One region of the Erwinia sp. BNK-24-b genome, then DNA from elsewhere that is predicted to be linked to it. Evidence: predicted binding sites of a transcription regulator. Region 1 holds the regulator's gene; each other region holds the start of a gene.
The links. The regulator CRP, encoded in region 1, controls carbon source genes, mostly activating them, when cyclic AMP is high. The targets are predictions, from matches to a motif close to ATGTGANNNNNNTCACAT.
Positions count from the first base shown of each region.

Region 2: udp (uridine phosphorylase) is a predicted target of CRP. The motif match lies at 1,553-1,570, and genes of this name have one in related genera.
Region 3: ACMGGR_RS06080 (sugar transporter) is a predicted target of CRP. The motif match lies at 3,001-3,018, and genes of this name have one in related genera.
Region 4: psiE (phosphate-starvation-inducible protein PsiE) is a predicted target of CRP. The motif match lies at 1,305-1,322, and genes of this name have one in related genera.

Region 1 is NZ_CP179901.1:268,407-272,874, forward strand. Features, by position in the region: gene argD (bifunctional acetylornithine/succinyldiaminopimelate transaminase) at 1-335, shown strand, start outside; gene ACMGGR_RS01180 (YccS/YhfK family putative transporter) at 373-2,451, opposite strand; gene crp (cAMP-activated global transcriptional regulator CRP) at 2,509-3,141, opposite strand; gene ACMGGR_RS01190 (phosphoribulokinase) at 3,545-4,414, opposite strand.
Region 2 is NZ_CP179901.1:68,243-72,710, forward strand. Features, by position in the region: gene metE (5-methyltetrahydropteroyltriglutamate--homocysteine S-methyltransferase) at 1-424, shown strand, start outside; gene ACMGGR_RS00350 (dienelactone hydrolase family protein) at 608-1,429, opposite strand; gene udp (uridine phosphorylase) at 1,691-2,452, shown strand; gene rmuC (DNA recombination protein RmuC) at 2,548-4,050, shown strand; gene ubiE (bifunctional demethylmenaquinone methyltransferase/2-methoxy-6-polyprenyl-1,4-benzoquinol methylase UbiE) at 4,125-4,468, shown strand, end outside.
Region 3 is NZ_CP179901.1:1,339,040-1,343,507, reverse strand. Features, by position in the region: gene ACMGGR_RS06100 (molybdopterin-dependent oxidoreductase) at 1-1, opposite strand, end outside; gene ACMGGR_RS06095 (amino acid ABC transporter ATP-binding protein) at 31-792, opposite strand; gene ACMGGR_RS06090 (amino acid ABC transporter permease) at 785-1,708, opposite strand; gene ACMGGR_RS06085 (ABC transporter substrate-binding protein) at 1,705-2,601, opposite strand; gene ACMGGR_RS06080 (sugar transporter) at 3,087-4,301, shown strand.
Region 4 is NZ_CP179901.1:4,339,885-4,344,352, reverse strand. Features, by position in the region: gene ACMGGR_RS20050 (YjbH domain-containing protein) at 1-1,202, shown strand, start outside; gene psiE (phosphate-starvation-inducible protein PsiE) at 1,382-1,780, shown strand; gene ubiC (chorismate lyase) at 2,920-3,447, shown strand; gene ubiA (4-hydroxybenzoate octaprenyltransferase) at 3,449-4,321, shown strand; gene plsB (glycerol-3-phosphate 1-O-acyltransferase PlsB) at 4,379-4,468, opposite strand, start outside.

The DNA.
Region 1 (4,468 bases):
CGGAAGCGGCGCTGGATATTATCAATACCGAAGAAGTCCTGAACGGCGTGGAAGCGCGTCGCGAGCAGTTTGTTACCGCTCTGAAAGCGCTGGATGCACAGCTGGATCTGTTCACCGACATCCGTGGTAAAGGGCTGCTGATCGGCGCGGCGCTGAAGCCGCAGCATGCGGGCAAAGCACGCGATTTCCTGAACGCTGCTGCGGCAGAAGGCGTGATGATCCTCAACGCCGGCACGGATGTTATCCGTTTCGCGCCTTCTCTGGTGATTGAACCGGCCGATATTGAAGAAGGGATGAATCGCTTTGCCACCGCAGTGAAAAAGCTGCTGGCTTAAGACGAATAGCCGGAGGCTGAACACCTCCGGCTATTGCTCAGGCGGATTTTCTCAGATGGCGCGACAGCCAGCGTCCATGATGAGGTCGATTGCTCCACGCCAGCGATGAGATAGTGTGCATCACGCCCAGGTGGCTCAAAATCCTTTTTACATGCCTTTCCAGAACCGTTACCGCTCCCTGATGAAACTCAATCTGCGCATCCAGCACGTTGCTGTCAGAGCTGGGGCCATCATATTCCAGCCGCTGCTGGCAGCGCTGTAGGGCCACTTCGCAGGTCTGTAAATAGCGCTCGGCAAGCTGTGGCGTCAGCATGGTATGTTCGCGTGCCAGGATGGTCATCGCATTAATGTGTTCAACAATGAACTGGCTGTGCGTTACCCACAGTTTCATATCGGCCAGATAGCTGGCGTTAAATCCCGGTTCCTGCATCGCCTGATTTAGCGAGTTAAACAGCGCATTGTGCGCCTGATTAACCCGCATGCGTTGCCATGCCAGCTTTTGCGGATCCTGTTCGTTGCCCAGCAGCTGCCGTAAAGCTTCCTGATAGGTTTCCAGCGCGTCGTGGGCGTTCTGTCGCAGCAGGCCGCTCTGCCACTGCGGCCAGAGCCAGACCATGCCGCCGAAGGCGATCAGGCAACCCATCAGCGTATCCAGCAGGCGCGGCAGTAGAAAATCGGCACCGTTCAGCGCCAGCAGCTGCAGTGAATAGACCGCCGTGACGGTAAAGCCAATCATCGCCAGGCCGTAAAATTTACGAATAACCAGATAGCCAGCCAGCGTCAGCGTTAGCATCACCAGCAGCACGGCCGATTCCGGCACCTGAAACCGTAGCGTCAGGGCGGCGATAACCAGTCCGGCAAGCGTGCCCAGCGCACGGTGCTGGATCCTTACCCTGGTCGCGCTGTAGCCGTTCTGGCTGACGAACATCACCGTCATCAGTATCCAGTAGGGCTTGGGCAGATTAAAGAACAGGGCCAGCGAACTGGCGAAAGCGAGCATCACGGCAAATCTGGCTGCGGTACGCAGCGCCGCGGACTTCAGGGACAGATAGCTTTTAATAGCGGGCAGCAGCGGCAGCCGTTTTTGCCTGTCGGCCATTAAATCGCGCTGATAGAGCGGCCGCTGGGTTCGTAACACGCGGGCGATGCGGTTAAAGTGATAAGCGCAAAAATTACCCACCGGATTGGCAGGATGCTGACGGGCGATTTTTTCCAGCGCCCGCAGCTGTTTCTCCATGCTGAAACGCTCAGGTAGCTGGTGATACAGGATATTATCAGCAAGCTCCCGCAAACGGGCGGCGATGGTCAGCGCATTCCAGCGGATCACGGCTTCAGCATGACTTTGTTCGACCAGCTTCTGCACCTCTTCCGGCTGGTGCAGGCTGACGGCGATATGCTCCTGCAAATCCAGCGCTACCTGGAAAGCACGGGTCAGCCGTTTGTGATGATTGTCATTGCTGGCGGAGAGCATGTGCATCTGCTGATAGCAGGTGGTAATCAGATCGACCGCCTTTTGCTGACGAGCCAGCAGCGGCGGCAGCGCTTTTTCCGGGTCGGTCAGTTTGGTGAGCAGCGTATATTTGGCTTCGCAATAGTCAGCCAGCTCGCGGTAAAGCAGGCTCAGCGTTTCCCGCATCGGCTGCTCTTTCCACAGCCAGAACCAGAACCAGTTAAAAACGCCGTACCAGACGGTGCCCAGGATATAGAGCGAAGGCGGCTCCCAGATCGGCATGCGTCCCGCAAGGCTGAGGGTAAAAATCCCGGCAATTAAGGCGCCGGGCAGCAGTCTGCCGTGTAGCGGGCTGATTTCGCCGGTCACGCCCAGCAGCAGCGCCATAAAAAACAGGATAGCGGGCAACGGAACGGCATGCTCGCCCAGATACTGCACCAGGAAACTGCTGAGGGCGAACAGGCCCCCGCCGATAAGCAGGCGCTTAAAGAAGCGTTTGTGCGGCGTGTCCAGACCGGCAATATTGCAGCAGGCAGGCACCAGCGAGAAGAGAAGGCCATTTTGCAGACTGCCCAGCAGCCAGCCAACGGTCACGGGCAGGCACAGCACCAGCGTCTGGCGCAGCGCGTAGTTAACTTCGGGATGATAGATGAGTCGGCGCCACATAATCTGGATCTGCTAAAAAGGCGCAATAGCGATATTGCGCCTTACTCTCAGAACGGCTTAGCGTGTGCCGTAGACAACGATAGTTTTACCGTGAGCGGAGATCAGATTTTGATCTTCCAGCATCTTCAGGATACGCCCAACGGTTTCACGCGAGCAGCCAACGATTTGACCAATTTCCTGACGGGTAATCTTAATCTGCATGCCGTCCGGATGGGTCATGGCGTCCGGCTGCTTAGCCAGGTTTAGCAGGGTTTGCGCGATGCGACCTGTCACATCGAGGAAAGCTAAATTGCCCACTTTCTCTGAGGTTACCTGCAGGCGACGCGCCATCTGTGAGGAAAGACGCATCAGGATATCAGGGTTGACCTGAATCAGCTGGCGGAACTTTTTATAAGAGATTTCAGCCACTTCACAGGCAGTTTTCGCTCGTACCCAGGCGCTGCGCTCCTGGCCTTCTTCAAACAGGCCAAGCTCGCCAATAAAGTCGCCCTGATTGAGGTAGGAAAGGATCATCTCTTTGCCTTCTTCATCCTTGATCAACACCGCTACCGCGCCTTTGACGATGTAGTAAAGGGTTTCTGCTTTCTCACCCTGGTGGATCAGCGTACTTTTGGATGGATACTTATGAATATGGCAATGTGACAGGAACCATTCAAGTGTCGGGTCTGTTTGCGGTTTGCCGAGAACCATTCGCTGTTATCCTCTGTTGTTATCGTGCCTAAATACAGGGGCAGAGTTCCCTGACAGGCGTTGAAATAGTCAAGCGCTTCCCAATGCAGGAATTTTATTCGGCTCTCTGTTGAGTGCCGGGCTCGTTATGTCGTCCCGTTTCGTCTGGTTTGTAGAGTACTGACGAAATTCAGCTTTGTTTGTAGCACAGCTTTGCATGGGTGTCTTCTGTTGTCTCGCTTCAGCATAGCGGGAAATCTGCCCGATTGCCGTTTTAGTTATCAGAACATCTTCATAAGTTAACTAAATGAATTAGAGGAACTTGTTACACCGACAGCGACAACGCGGGCAGCAACATTCTCCATTTTGAGAGAATCCTTACCCCCGGGTAAGCATCAGCCGCCGCGCGCTTAAGCCGGAAGCGCTACTTAATTTTCTTGCCTTCAATCAGCCGCTTGACCAGCGGGCCCATGATCAGCTCCATCGCCAGACCCATTTTGCCGCCCGGCACCACCAGCGTATTGATATGGGAAATAAAAGCGCCCTGCAGCATCGCCAGCAGATAAGGGAAATCGATATTTTCCAGCGCCTGAAAATGGATCACGACAAAGCTTTCATCAAGCGAGGGAATACCACGCGCAGCGAAGGGATTGGAGGTATCCACCGTCGGCACGCGCTGAAAGTTGATATGGGTACGGGAGAACTGTGGCGTAATAAAGTTAATGTAATCTTCCATTGAGCGCACTACGGAGTCCATTACCGCCTCGCGCGAGTGCCCGCGTTCGCTGGTGTCGCGGATCATTTTTTGTATCCACTCCAGATTGACGATCGGCACCACGCCAACCAGCAGATCGACATGCTGCGAAACGTTATTCTGCGGCGTCACCACGCCGCCGTGCAGTCCTTCGTAAAACAGGACATCGGTAGGTTCCGGCAGCGGCTGCCACGGCGTAAACGTACCGGGAACCTGGTTCCACGGTACTGCCTCGTCGTAGGTATGCAGATATTTTCTGGACTGACCGCTGCCGCTGCGGCCATATTCCACAAAGGTCTGTTCCAGCAGGGAGAAGTCGTTGGCTTCAGGCCCAAAATAGCTGATATGGCGGCCCATATCCCGCGCTTTGCGGATCGCCATGTCCATTTCAGGCCGGGTATAGCGATGGAAGCTGTCGCCTTCCAGCTCGGCGGCGTGCAGGCCAAGCTGTTGAAATATTTTGCGAAAGGCCAGGCTGGTGGTGGTGGTGCCTGCGCCGCTGGAACCGGTTACGGCAATCACTGGATGTTTGGCGGACATAAGCATTTCCTGTGAGCGTTATTCCGCCATTGTTAGCACGTTTTATTGTTCGTT
Region 2 (4,468 bases), 200 kb from region 1:
CGACTATCTGCAATGGGCCGTGGAGGCGTTCCGCCTGAACGCTGCCGTAGCGCGGGACGATACCCAGATTCATACGCATATGTGTTACTGCGAGTTCAACGACATTATGGACTCGATCGCCGCGCTGGATGCCGATGTGATTACCATCGAGACTTCGCGTTCGGATATGGAGCTGCTGGAATCGTTTGAAGATTTTGACTATCCCAACGAAATTGGGCCGGGCGTTTACGATATTCACTCGCCGAACGTTCCGAGCGTGGAATGGATAGAGGCGCTGCTGCTGAAAGCAGCGAAGCGTATTCCGGTAGAGCGTTTATGGGTCAATCCGGATTGCGGTCTGAAAACGCGCGGCTGGACGGAAACGCGGCAGGCGCTGGCAAACATGGTGGAAGCCGCCCGTCAGCTGCGTAAAACCATCGCCTGAGCTTAATCTTGCGGTGGTATCGGGGCGCGCTGCGCCCCTTAAACTGCTGACAAATTTACACGGTCAGTGCGTTGCGGCATTTTTTGCAGGGACACCGTAGCCTCCGCAGCTGTTCACTGGCCTGAATGCGACCTGATGTTTGCACATGAGTTTGTCAACATTCTCCTGGGCGCGCTGCGCCTCTTATTTAACGTCGTGCTGCCGGAACCAGGCCAGCATGCGCTGCCAGCCATCTTTGGCGGACTCTTCATGATAGCTGGGGCGATAGTCGGCGTTAAAAGCGTGTCCGGCATCCGGGTAAACGATAATTTCCGCCGTTGAGTTCGCCGCACGCAGCGACTGGCGCATCGTCTCAATACTTTCCTGCGGGATACTTTCATCCAGGCCGCCGTAAAGCCCCAATACCGGCGCGTTCAGTTCGGTAGCAATATCCACCGGGTGCTTTTGCTGCTGCATGGTTTTGTCGCCCACCAGCTTGCCATACCAGGCAACGCCCGCTTTCAGCTGTGGATTATGAGCGGCATATAGCCAGGTAATCCGGCCGCCCCAGCAGAAACCGGTGATGCCCATATTGCGCATATCGCCGCCGTGGCGCGACGCCCAGTTTGCTACGTGGTCGAGATCGGCCAGCACCTGCGTATCCGGAACTTTGCTGACTAACTCTGTAAACAGGGTAGGAATATCGTTGTAGTCGTTGGGATCGCCCTGACGGAAATAAAGCTCCGGCGCAACGGCCAGATAGCCTTCCGTAGCCAGACGGCGGCAGATATCGCGAATATGCTCGTGCACCCCAAAAATTTCCTGTACTACCAGAATGACCGGCAGCGGGCCGCTGGCATTACGCGGTTTGGCATGAAAAGCGGGCATATTTTCGCCCTGAGTCGGGATGGAGGTTTCTCCGGAAATAATATCAACGCTGTCGGTAACGATGGTGGTTGCGGCGGCAGGTGAAACCGCAGGAGCGAATCCACCACGGCTTTGAGTCTGATTATCGTCGGTTTTCATGGTCTCTCCGTGCATGCAGTAGCGCAATCAGCTAACTATAGCCAGGATTACGTTGCGGGCAGATGAAGTCTGTTTGCCATTCTTAAACGGCGGCGCAGCGCTAACCGCCTGAAAAAGGCTTTTGTGTGATCAAACTCACTATTTAATAAGTTCCAAATGTAATTTTCATTGTTCGTGGTGAAGCTACTCACACAATTGTGGGCCGATTTACGCTACTGTAGACGTTTTTCCCCTATCGATTTTCCGTCACAGGAGTTTGCCATGGCACAGTCAGACGTTTTTCACCTGGGTTTAACCCGAGCCGATCTTCAGGGCGCGACCCTCGCCATCGTGCCGGGCGATCCGGAACGAGTAAAAAAAATCGCCGCGTTGATGGATAATGCGGTACATCTGGCTTCACATCGCGAATTCACCACCTGGCGCGCTGAAATTGACGGCAAAGCGGTGATCGTTTGCTCAACCGGCATCGGCGGCCCTTCTACTTCTATCGCTGTTGAAGAGCTGGCGCAGCTGGGCGTACGTACCTTTCTGCGCGTAGGCACCACGGGCGCAATCCAGCCGGGAATCAACGTTGGTGACGTGCTGGTGACCACAGGCTCCGTACGCCTGGACGGCGCAAGCCTGCACTTTGCGCCGCTGGAGTTCCCGGCCGTAGCTGATTTCACCTGCACCACCGCGCTGGTAGAAGCGGCTAAAGCTGCAGGCGCCACCACGCATATTGGCGTAACGGCCTCTTCCGATACCTTCTATCCGGGACAGGAACGTTACGACACCTATTCGGGTCGCGTTGTCAGCCGTTTCCAGAACTCCATGAAAGAGTGGCAGCAGATGGGCGTGCTCAATTATGAGATGGAATCCGCCACCCTGCTGACGATGTGCGCCAGCCAGGGACTGCGTGCCGGTATGGTTGCTGGCGTTATCGTTAACCGTACCCAGCAAGAGATTCCGGATGCGGAAACCATGAAGAAAACGGAAAGCGATGCGGTACGTATCGTGGTTGATGCCGCGCGTCGCCTGATCTAGCCCACCCAAACGTGGAGCATCACGCTTTTTAGCTCGACATTCCCCTGGCGCGACCTTACCTTTTCAGCCAGTGAAGGTTGTGCAGGAGAAAGCGAGTGGATGCAACAATAGGTTACGGCATCATCACCGGTCTGGCAGGTTTGCTGACTGGCTGGGGTGTCGCCTGGTATCAGAGTCAGCAGCGTGCGGCGCGTCAGGAAACGGAGCGCCGGCTGCTGCTGCAATCCACTGAACAGCTTCGTCAGGATCGCGACAGGCTGGCGCAACAGCTCACAAGCCAGCAGCAGACGCAGCAACAGCAGGAGCGGGAACTGCGCCAGCTGCATGGTGTCTCTGCCGCCGCGCAGGAAAAACTCACCCAGCTTGACCACTGGCGTAGCGAAGCCACCCAGCTCAACAACGAACTGCGTAACCAGCTGGAGATCAACAGCGCTCAGGAAGCCGAACTGCGCGAGGTCACTATTCGGCTGGAAGAGAGCAGGCTGGCGGCGGAAGAGAAGCAGCGTCTGCTGATCAACAGCGAGCAGCGCCTTAACGCGCAGTTTGAAAATCTTGCCAACCGTATCTTCGAAAACAGCAACCGTCGTGTTGATGAACAGAACCGTCAGAGCCTGGACGGTCTGCTTTCCCCGCTGCGTGAACAGCTGGATGGTTTTCGCCGCCAGGTGCAGGAAGGCTTTGGCCAGGAAGCGCGGGAGCGCCACACGCTATCGCATGAAATCCGCAGTTTACAGCAGCTCAATGCCCAGATGGCGCAGGAAGCGATCAACCTGACCAAAGCGCTGAAAGGCGACAATAAAATGCAGGGCAACTGGGGCGAAGTGGTGCTCAGCCGCGTGCTGGAAGCCTCCGGCCTGCGCGAAGGCCATGAGTACGAAACCCAGGTCAATATTCAGCTGGAGCAAAACGGCCGCATGCAGCCGGACGTTATCGTGCGCTTGCCGCAGGGCAAAGATGTGGTGATCGACGCCAAAATGACGCTGGTGGCCTACGAGCGCTATTTCAACGGCGAAGATGAGGTCACGCGCGAAGCGGCGGTTAGCGAACATATCGCCTCCGTTCGCAGCCACATTCGCCTGCTGAGCCGTAAAGATTATCAACAATTGCCGGGTTTACGCTCGCTGGATTATGTGTTGATGTTTATCCCGGTGGAACCCGCTTTCCTGGTGGCTATCGACAGGCAGCCGGAGCTGATTAACGAGGCGCTAAGCCAGAATATCATGCTGGTTAGCCCCACGACGCTGTTGGTCGCGTTGCGCACCATTAACAATCTGTGGCGCTACGAGCATCAGAGCCGCCATGCACAGCGCATCGCTGACCGGGCGGCCAGGCTGTATGACAAAATGCGCCTGTTTGTCGACGATATGTCTGCGATGGGACAAAACCTGGATAAAGCGCAGGAAAGCTATCGCCAGGCGATGAAAAAGCTGGCGGAAGGGCGGGGCAACCTGATAGCGCAGGCCGAAGGCTTCCGTCAGATGGGCGTGCCCATCAAGCGGCCAATCAATCCCCATCTGGTAGAGCAGGCGCTGCCGGATACGCCAGAGGCGGAAGAAGAAGCGCTGGCGGCGGCGAATATCCATCGCGTTAACGAATAACCCGCAAGGCAGTGCCTGGCCTGCGGGACTCTGATACACTTGGCAGATAACTGATTGCAGAGCAGGCAAAACAAATGGCAGATGAATCAAAGGACACCACCCATTTTGGCTTTCGCACCGTAGCGAAAAGCGACAAGGCTGAAATGGTGGCTGATGTTTTCCATTCCGTTGCGGCCAAATATGACCTGATGAACGACCTGATGTCGTTCGGCATCCACCGTGTCTGGAAACGTTTTACTATCGACTGTAGCGGCGTTCGTCGCGGGCAGCGCGTACTGGATCTGGCTGGTGGTACCGGCGATCTGACCGCAAAATTTTCCCGCCTGGTGGGTGAAACCGGCGAAGTGGTGCTGGCCGACATCAACAGCTCAATGCTGAAAGTAGGCCGCGAAAAACTGCGCAACAACGGTATTATCGG
Region 3 (4,468 bases), 1.1 Mb from region 1:
TTATTTTTTCCTGGTTTAAAAAAACGGTGCCTAAAGCACCGTAGCAATAAAGTTTCTTACACGTCCGTTTTCGGGATCGTCAAGAACCTGCCGGCCAGGCCCGGCGGCAATGATTCTGCCGCTTTCCATAAACACAATGTTGTCCGCCACCTCGCGGGCAAAACCGATCTCATGGGTAACAATCACCATAGTGATGCCGGAGTGCGCCAGCTGTTTGATCACCTGCAAAACCTCACCCACCAGCTCCGGGTCAAGCGCAGACGTAGGCTCATCAAACAGCATTACCCCAGGATCCATCGCCAGGGCACGGGCGATAGCCACTCGTTGCTGCTGACCGCCAGACAGATTTTGCGGCCATTCATTCTCACGCCCGGCAAGCCCCACCTGCTTTAGCAACGCCAGCGCTTTGTTGGTAGCCTGCTGGCGGCTCTGTTTTTTTACGCGTATCGGCGCATCCACGATGTTCTGCAACACAGTCCGGTGTGGGAACAGATTAAATTGCTGGAACACCATGCCAATCTCGGCACGCTGGCGCGCGATGGCGCTGCTGTTCAATTCATGGAGGGCGAGCCCCTTTTGTTTGTAGCCCACCATCTCGCCGCCGATGCGAATGGTTCCCCCATCCAGCTTCTCCAGATGGTTGATGCAGCGTAGTAGCGTTGATTTCCCTGAACCTGAAGGCCCGAGAATGACGGTGACGGAACCTGCCGGGATATCCAGATTCACCTCATCAAGGATGGTCACGCCAGAAAAACGTTTAGTGACTTTACGGAGTGCAATCGCTTCAGCCATTACTGATGCTCCTTTTCGCTTCGGGCGTTGAAACAGGCGACGCAGCTTGCCAGAAACGACTTTTTTCCCGGCGAGAGACGCCCCGGCCAAAATAGCGTTCAACGTAAAACTGCCCTACCGAGAGTACCGAGGTCATCAGCAGATACCATAAGGTGGCAACCAGAAGCAGAGGGATCACCTCATAGGTGCGCTGATAGATAATTTGCGCTGAGAACAACACATCCTGGAGAGAAATGACCGAAACTACCGCGGTGGTTTTTAGCTGACCAATAATTTCATTACCCGCTGGCGGCATAATGGCGCGCATCGCCTGAGGCAACACGGTATGGCAGAAAATCTGCGAGGGGCGATAACCAAGCGCCCGCGCGGCTTCAATCTGACCATTCCCTACGCTCTGGATGCCGGCGCGAACAATTTCTGCAGCATAGGCTGACTGATGCATTACCAACGCGATCGCCGCCGCGCTAAAGGGGCTAATTAAAGCATTGGACTGAGCACTCCAGATCTCACCTATACCCGGAATCGACAGCGCAACTTTGGGATAGAGCGCGGCAATGTTGTACCAGAGAAACAGCTGCACCAGCATCGGTACGCCACGGAAAAACCAGGTGTAGGCCCAGCTAACGGCGACTAATACCGGGTTGGAAGACAACCGCATAAGCGCCAGTACGGTGCCAAAAGCGAAGCCAAATATCACAGAAATCGCGGTAAGCTGCAGGGTCATGAGCACCCCCTGCAAAATAGAGGGACCGGTAAAGTTCTCTGCGATGACTCCCCACTCAAAGCGGGGATTGTTCATCATTGAGTGCGCCATCGCCACGACGCGCAACAGAACAACCAGCGCGCTTAGCCAGCGTCCGTAATAACGTTTACTGGCGATTTTCAACTCGTCGGTGTGGTCCCGAACTTCACTCATTTGAAGATCTCTTCATTACGTTTAGCTTCAGTCACCGCGCCAAAGCCAATTCCCCAGCGATCGAGGATTTTTTTATAGCTACCGTCTTTAATAAGCGAGTTCAGAGCGGCCTGAACGGCAGGTTCAAGTGCGGAATCTTTCGGGAAGGCAACCGAAACCGGGGCATCATTAACGGTAATTTCACCAGCCAGGGTGAGAGGCTTAATCACTTTGACCTGCCACAGCAACCCTTCATAGGGTCCAAGGAACATCGGCACGCGGCCGCTGACCACTGCCTGTACGCCCGCTGGACGGTCCGGGAAAACAGCAACCTTGACTGGCTTTTTACCTGCGGCTTCACAAGCTTTGCTGGCTTCTTCCAGCCGTGTTACCTGCGTGGTACCGGAACCCGCGCCCACTTCTTTGCCGCAAAGATCGTTGAGGGATTTAAATGGCGCGATCCCGGCATCTTTTCGGGAAATAACGCCCAGCAAACTGGCATTGTAATAGCCGACAAAATCAATCTGTTTCAGACGAGCTGGCGTGGCGTTGATATTTGATAAGGCAACATCGTAACGCCCGGTTTTCAGGCCAGGAATGATATTGTCAAAACCTCCGGTATCGCGCCACTGCACGTTAAGACCCAGACGTTCACCGACGGCGTTCATGATATCAATCTCACGGCCAGCCAGCGTTTTGTTATCTTCCTTAAAGAAGGTCGTCGGCGGGGTATTAGGGTTGGTTCCGGCAACTATATAGCCGCGCTTTATTATGTCCGCAGGCAATAGCGTTTTCAGTGTCGGATCGGCCTGAACATGAAGAGTACTGTCGGTGGCAACAGATTGTTCAGCAGCAAACGTTGTGTGTGCGCTCAGAGCTAGTGCTAAAAGAGTCATGCCTTTTGCGAATTTCACTGGAACCTTTCTCCTGATATTTAAAAGTTTCCCTGCAAGGGAAAGGCACTGAGGTAGCGATGTGTTTTTAACGCAATAAGGCGTAACCATTTATAGCCTTATAGTTTTTTCATCCTCAAAATGTCCCAATGCTATTTTCAGGGAATAAAGGCTTCGATCACAAATGCGAAAAACAGCTATCTATTGCCAGATTTCAAGGGAAAGGCCTCTCTTCTCTTCCTGACTAAAACTGCGTTTTTTTGGACACCTGCGCCTGATCGGGTTGATAGGTCATAGAAGCATGTTTCAGTGCCTTAAAACATCCTCGTTTCGTTCTGCCGCCGCTTCCCTTTAATATTTTGAATTTTAATACTTTATCCAGAAATTTAGCCTCGTCTAAATCTTCAAACTATGTAAAAAGTGTGATGCGGATCACTTATCCATTGAATTTTAAACAGCCGCCACTAGAATTACGCGCTTTGGGATTTGATACGGAGCAGAAGCCTATGTCTGAGATGAACATCGTTTCACGCAAAGTTGCCTGGTCACGCGTTCTGGCTCTGGCTGTCGCTGCCTTTATTTTCAACACCACAGAATATATGCCGGTCGGTCTGCTTTCGAACATCGGCCAGAGCTTTGGCATGGAGTCCGCGCAGGCGGGCATTATGCTGACTATCTACGCCTGGATCGTGGCGCTGATGTCGCTGCCGCTGATGCTGATGACCAGCAATACCGACCGGCGTCTGCTGCTGATTGCCATTTTCAGCCTGTTTACCTTTAGCCACGTGCTGGCGTTTTTCGCCTGGAGCTTTGACGTGCTGCTGCTCAGCCGCGCCGGTGTCGCCCTCGCCCACGCGCTGTTCTGGTCGATAACTGCCTCGCTGGCGGTTCGGCTTGCGCCGCCGGGTAAAAGAGCCCAGGCGTTAAGCCTGATTGCGACGGCTACCGCTCTGGCTTCGGTACTGGGCCTGCCGCTGGGCAGAATCATCGGTCAGGCCTTTGGCTGGCGGAGTACTTTCCTGGCTATCGGTGCCAGCGCTTTCGTGCTGTTGGGTCTGATTTTAAAAATCATGCCGCGCGTGCCGTCAGAACATACTGGCTCACTGAAGAGCCTGCCGGATTTGCTGCGCCGTCCGGCGCTGGTTGGGCTGTACGTGCTGGCCGTAGCGGTGGTGACCGCGCACTTTACCGCCTTCACCTACATCGAACCTTTTGTGCAGAAGGTGTCTGGTTTCGATCAGGGCTTCGCTACGCTACTGCTGCTGATTTTTGGCGTGGCGGGTATTACCGGCAGCATCATTTTTGGCAAGAGCGGTGAAAAGCGCCTTACGCCACTGCTGGTTGGCTCCATTGGCGTGCTTGCGCTGTGCCTCCTGCTGCTGTCGCCGGTTGCCGTTAGCAAAACGGGATTGGTTGTGCTGAGCCTGTTCTGGGGCATGGCGTTTATGATGATCGGCATGGGCATGCAGATGAAAGTCCTGACGCTGGCGCCAGACGCTACCGACGTTGCCATGGCGATGTTTTCAGGCATCTTTAACATTGGTATCGGCGCGGGCGCGCTGCTGGGGAACAAAGTGAGCCTGGATCTCTCTATGTCCTCGGTGGGCTATGTGGGTGCCGTACCGGCCCTGGCAGGCTTGCTGCTGGCCGTGACGATTTTCCGCAAATACCGCAGCAAACAGGCTGAACCTGAAAGCAGCGTGATCACCGAAGTGAAATAGGTCCTCAGGCAACCGCTGGCGCACGGCGGTTGCCTGTAAATCTGCTTTCTGGTCTTTAAAAACGCTGTGCCGATATTACCCTGCCCCCCGCCTTTAGTTAATTCCCCTGCTTAATTACAGTAAGTAATTAAAAAATCATATGCTTACCTTCTGTTCCAGCCAAAAAC
Region 4 (4,468 bases), 750 kb from region 1:
AGTTCCTGGAGCAAACGGTAGTGGCAGAGCAGCTGACGGATCTGAAATACAACGCCGGCCTGGCCGGACCGAAAATTCAGGTCAACGGCGACACTATGTATGTCTCCGGCCAGCAGTCAAAATATCGTGATACGCAGGAGGGCGTCGAGCGTGCCAACCTGATCATGATGAATGCGCTGCCGCAGAACGTCAGCAAGCTGAGCGTGACCGAAACTCGCGATGGTATGCCGCAGGTTACCACGGAAACCAGCGCTGACAGTCTGCGCCAGCAGCTGGAAGGTTATCCGCTGGGCAAAGAAAAAGAGCTGGATCAGAAGCGAGTAGAGCCGGTCAGTCCGGGCCATACCGAGCAGGGCTATTTTATTGATGCGGATCGCTTCAGTTTTAACCTGTCGCCGGTGCTTAATCAGTCCGTTGGCGGTCCGGAAAGCTTCTACCTTTACCAGGTTGGCGTGATGGCCAGCGCCAGCTACTGGCTGACCGACCATCTGTTAATTGACGGCAGTGTTTTTGGCAACCTGGCGAACAACTACGACAAGTTTAGCTATAACGGCGCACCATCCGACTCTTCGCTGCCGCGCGTGCGTACGCACATTCGCGATTACGTTGAAAACAACGTCTATGTGAATAACCTGCAGGCCAACTATATGCACGAGTTGGGCAATGGTTTCTATGGTCAGGTTTATGGCGGCTATCTGGAAACCATGTACGGTGGCGTGGGTGGCGAGGTGCTTTATCGTCCGCTCGATTCTGACTGGGCGGTTGGCGTCGATGCCAACTACGTCAAGCAGCGCGACTGGGACAACATGATGCAGTTTACCAGCTACAACGCGAAGGTTGGCAATCTGACCGCCTACTGGCGGCCATCTTTCTTCGACCATCAGGTGCTGGTGAAGGCGAGCGTGGGTCAATATCTGGCTGAAGATAAGGGTGCAACTATCGATGTTTCCCGCCAGTTCGACAGCGGGGTAATTGTGGGCGCTTACGCAACGAAAACTAACGTCTCGGCAGAAGAGTACGGCGAGGGCGACTTCACCAAGGGCTTCTACATTTCTATTCCAATGGATCTGTTTACCGCGACGCCAACGCGTGGCCGTGCGCAGGTTAACTGGACGCCGCTGACGCGCGACGGTGGACAGATGCTGGGCCGTAAATACCAGCTGTATGACATCACTACCGATCGGGATAAAAACTTCCGCTAAGGTGCAAAAGGGACGAATAATTTCGTCCCTTTTTTTATGCGTGATGCCTGCCCGCGTCCGGTAGTCGGTATGTGGCTGACAGGCGACTTTTTAAAGCAAAACTTGTGAAGCTGCTCACACTAAAGCATATTGTGGCGGTCAGGATGGCTGACGGAAATATGTGTTTGCAGAGGATGTTAATGATGAACGCCACGCGTATCGCCTGGTTATTACAAATGGTTTTGAATGTGGGACTGATTAGCCTGGCCTGCATTCTGGCGGTGTTTCTGGGAAAAGAGACGCTGCATCTGGCTAACGTCCTGCTGAATACCGGCGAGCAGACCTCTTCCTATCTGCTGATCGAAGGTATCGTCATCTACTTTCTTTATTTCGAATTTATTGCGCTGATCGTGAAGTATTTTCAGTCCGGCTACCATTTTCCGCTGCGCTACTTTGTTTATATCGGCATCACCGCGATTATCCGGCTGATCATCGTCGATCATAAAAACCCGTTTGATACGCTGGCCTATTCCGTCGCGATTCTGATTCTGGTTGTCACGCTGTGGCTGGCTAACAGCAACCGGCTAAAGCGCGAATAGCGGCAGGTAATTGCAGATCTTCCGGGTACAAAAAAACCGCCATTAACGGCGGTTTTTTTGTGCTGGTCAGGTTAAGCGGCCTTACCAGCAATGTTGATTAACGCAAGCGCTCTCAAGCAGCAATATAGTGTGCCTTCAAGTGCTGTATGTCAAGTGTACGAATTGCTGGTTTGGTGTACAATTCCCGCGGCCCTTTTCGCCGCCTTAAGCAAGCGGGCACCGGATCAGGAAAAGGATTTCCAACGGCCGTAAGCGTAAGCGTTCTCAAGCGCTTGCATTCACGCTGTCAGCTCCGGTGGTGGCATGGTGAAGCGGTCTTATCAGGGCCGCACAATGAAACGGTACTTTTGTATTGTGCTCATTGTTTCTGGTGCGCTGTGGTCATCCGGAAGTGGGAACTGGTCAATTTCCAGTAACTCGTTCACGGTGATCGTCAACGTAGCAGGCAAGTAAGCCAGGAGACCGTCCTGCGGGGCGGTTTTCCGCTTCGCCTTTCGATTAAAATTCTGTTTAACGTCTTTTGCCTTGCGCTACAGGTGGCCGGCTAAAGCGCGAATAGCGGCAGGTAATTGCAGATCTTACGGATACAAAAAAAACCGCCATTAACGGCGGTTTTTTTGTGCTGGTCAGGTTAAGCGGCCTTACCAGCGATGTTGCGTCACGAAACTAACGTAAGCACACCCATGCAGCAACATAGTGTGCCTTCAAGTGCTGTATGTCAAGTGTACGAATTGCTGGTTTGGTGTACAATCCCCGCGGCCCTTTTCGCCGCCTTAAGCAAGCGGGCACCGGATCAGGAAAAGGATTTCCAATGGCCGTAAGCGTAAGCACACCCATGTGCTTGCATTCACGCTGCCAGCTCCGGTGGTGGCATGGTGAAGCGGTCTTATCAGGGCCGCACAATGAAACGGTACTTTTGTATTGTGCTCATTGTTTCTGGTGCGCTGTGGTCATCCGGAAGTGGAAACTGGTCAATTTCCAGTAATTCATTCACGGTGATCGTCAACGTAGCAGGCAAGTAAGCCAGGAGACCGTCCTGCGGGGCGGTTTTCCGCTTCGCCTTTCGGTTAAAATTCTGTTTAACGTCTTTTGCCTTGCGCTACACTAGGGCACCTTATTTAACTGTCCGGAGAAGCGCAATGACCGATGCCGCGCTAACACAGTTGCGCGCCCTTGAGTGGCTCCCTCTTTCTGCACCAGCGCTGACCGCGCCGCTGCTCGACTGGCTGATGGAAGAAGACTCCATGACCCGCCGTTTTGAGCGCCATTGCCAGAAAGTGACGGTGAAAATCCTGCGTGAAGGCTTTGTCAGTGCAAAAGAAGCAGGTGCCGATGCCGGGCTGCTGCCTGCGGAGTCGCGCTACTGGCTGCGCGAAATTTTGCTGTGCGGTGACAACGAGCCATGGCTGGCCGCCTGCACGCTGTTGCCCGAATCCACGCTGCACGGGCCGGAACAAAAGCTACAGCAGCTTGGCACTCAGCCTTTAGGTCGCTATCTTTTCGCTTCTTCAACGCTAACTCGTGATTTTATCGAACCGGGAAGAAGCGATGACTTATGGGGACGTCGCTCACTGCTGCGCCTTTCCGGCAAGCCGCTGCTGCTGACCGAACTGTTTTTACCGTCCGCGCCGCTTTACGCGTCAGCGCAGGCTGAAAGGAAGATGTAGCATGGAGAAATCTCTGCAGACAAGTAAGCTTCAGGCCTATAGCCGCCTGATGCGTATCGATAAACCTATTGGATCGCTGCTGTTGCTGTGGCCCACTTTTTGGGCACTGTGGCTGGCTGGTTTGCGTATTCCGCCTTTCAACGTGCTGATTGTATTTGTGCTGGGCGTCTTTTTTATGCGCGCGGCGGGCTGCGTGGTAAACGATTTTGCCGACCGCAAAATTGACGGTCATGTAAAGCGCACTCGCGCCCGCCCGTTGCCAAGCGGCGCGGTAACCTCGACCGAAGCCAAATTATTGTTCGGCGGGCTGGTGCTGGTGTCGTTTTGCCTGGTGCTGACCATGAACCTGATGACGATTCTGCTGTCATTTGGCGGCCTGGCGCTGGCGTGGATTTATCCCTTTATGAAACGCTATACCCATCTGCCGCAGGTAGTGCTGGGTGCGGCGTTTGGCTGGGCAATTCCAATGGGATGGGCCGCCGTTAGCGAAACGGTGCCGCTAACCTGCTGGCTGCTGTTCTTCGCTAATATCTGCTGGACGGTGGCGTACGATACGCAATACGCGATGGTGGACAGAGATGATGACCTGAAGATCGGCGTGAAGTCGACGGCAATACTCTTTGGCCGTTTTGACAAGCTGATTATCGGGTTATTGCAGCTGGTTACGCTGGTACTGCTGGTGGCTATCGGTCAGCTGATGCAACTGGGCATGCCGTTTTACTGTTCGCTGGCAGCAGCCTGCGCGCTGTTTATTTATCAGCAAAAGCTGATTAGCGCCCGCGATCGAGATGCCTGCTTTAAAGCGTTCCTGAATAATAACTATGTAGGGCTGATACTTTTCGTGGGTATCGCGCTGAGCTGCGCGCCTTTTTGATAGTGTTGATGAAATAAAAAAGGCCAGCATCTCGCTGGCCTTTTTTTATCGCTGAACTTATCCGTGGGTCAGCGCGCTTTCAATCGTCATCCGCACTTCCTGGCTGATCAAATCAGCCAGCATCTGATAAACCTTATGCGTTTGCTC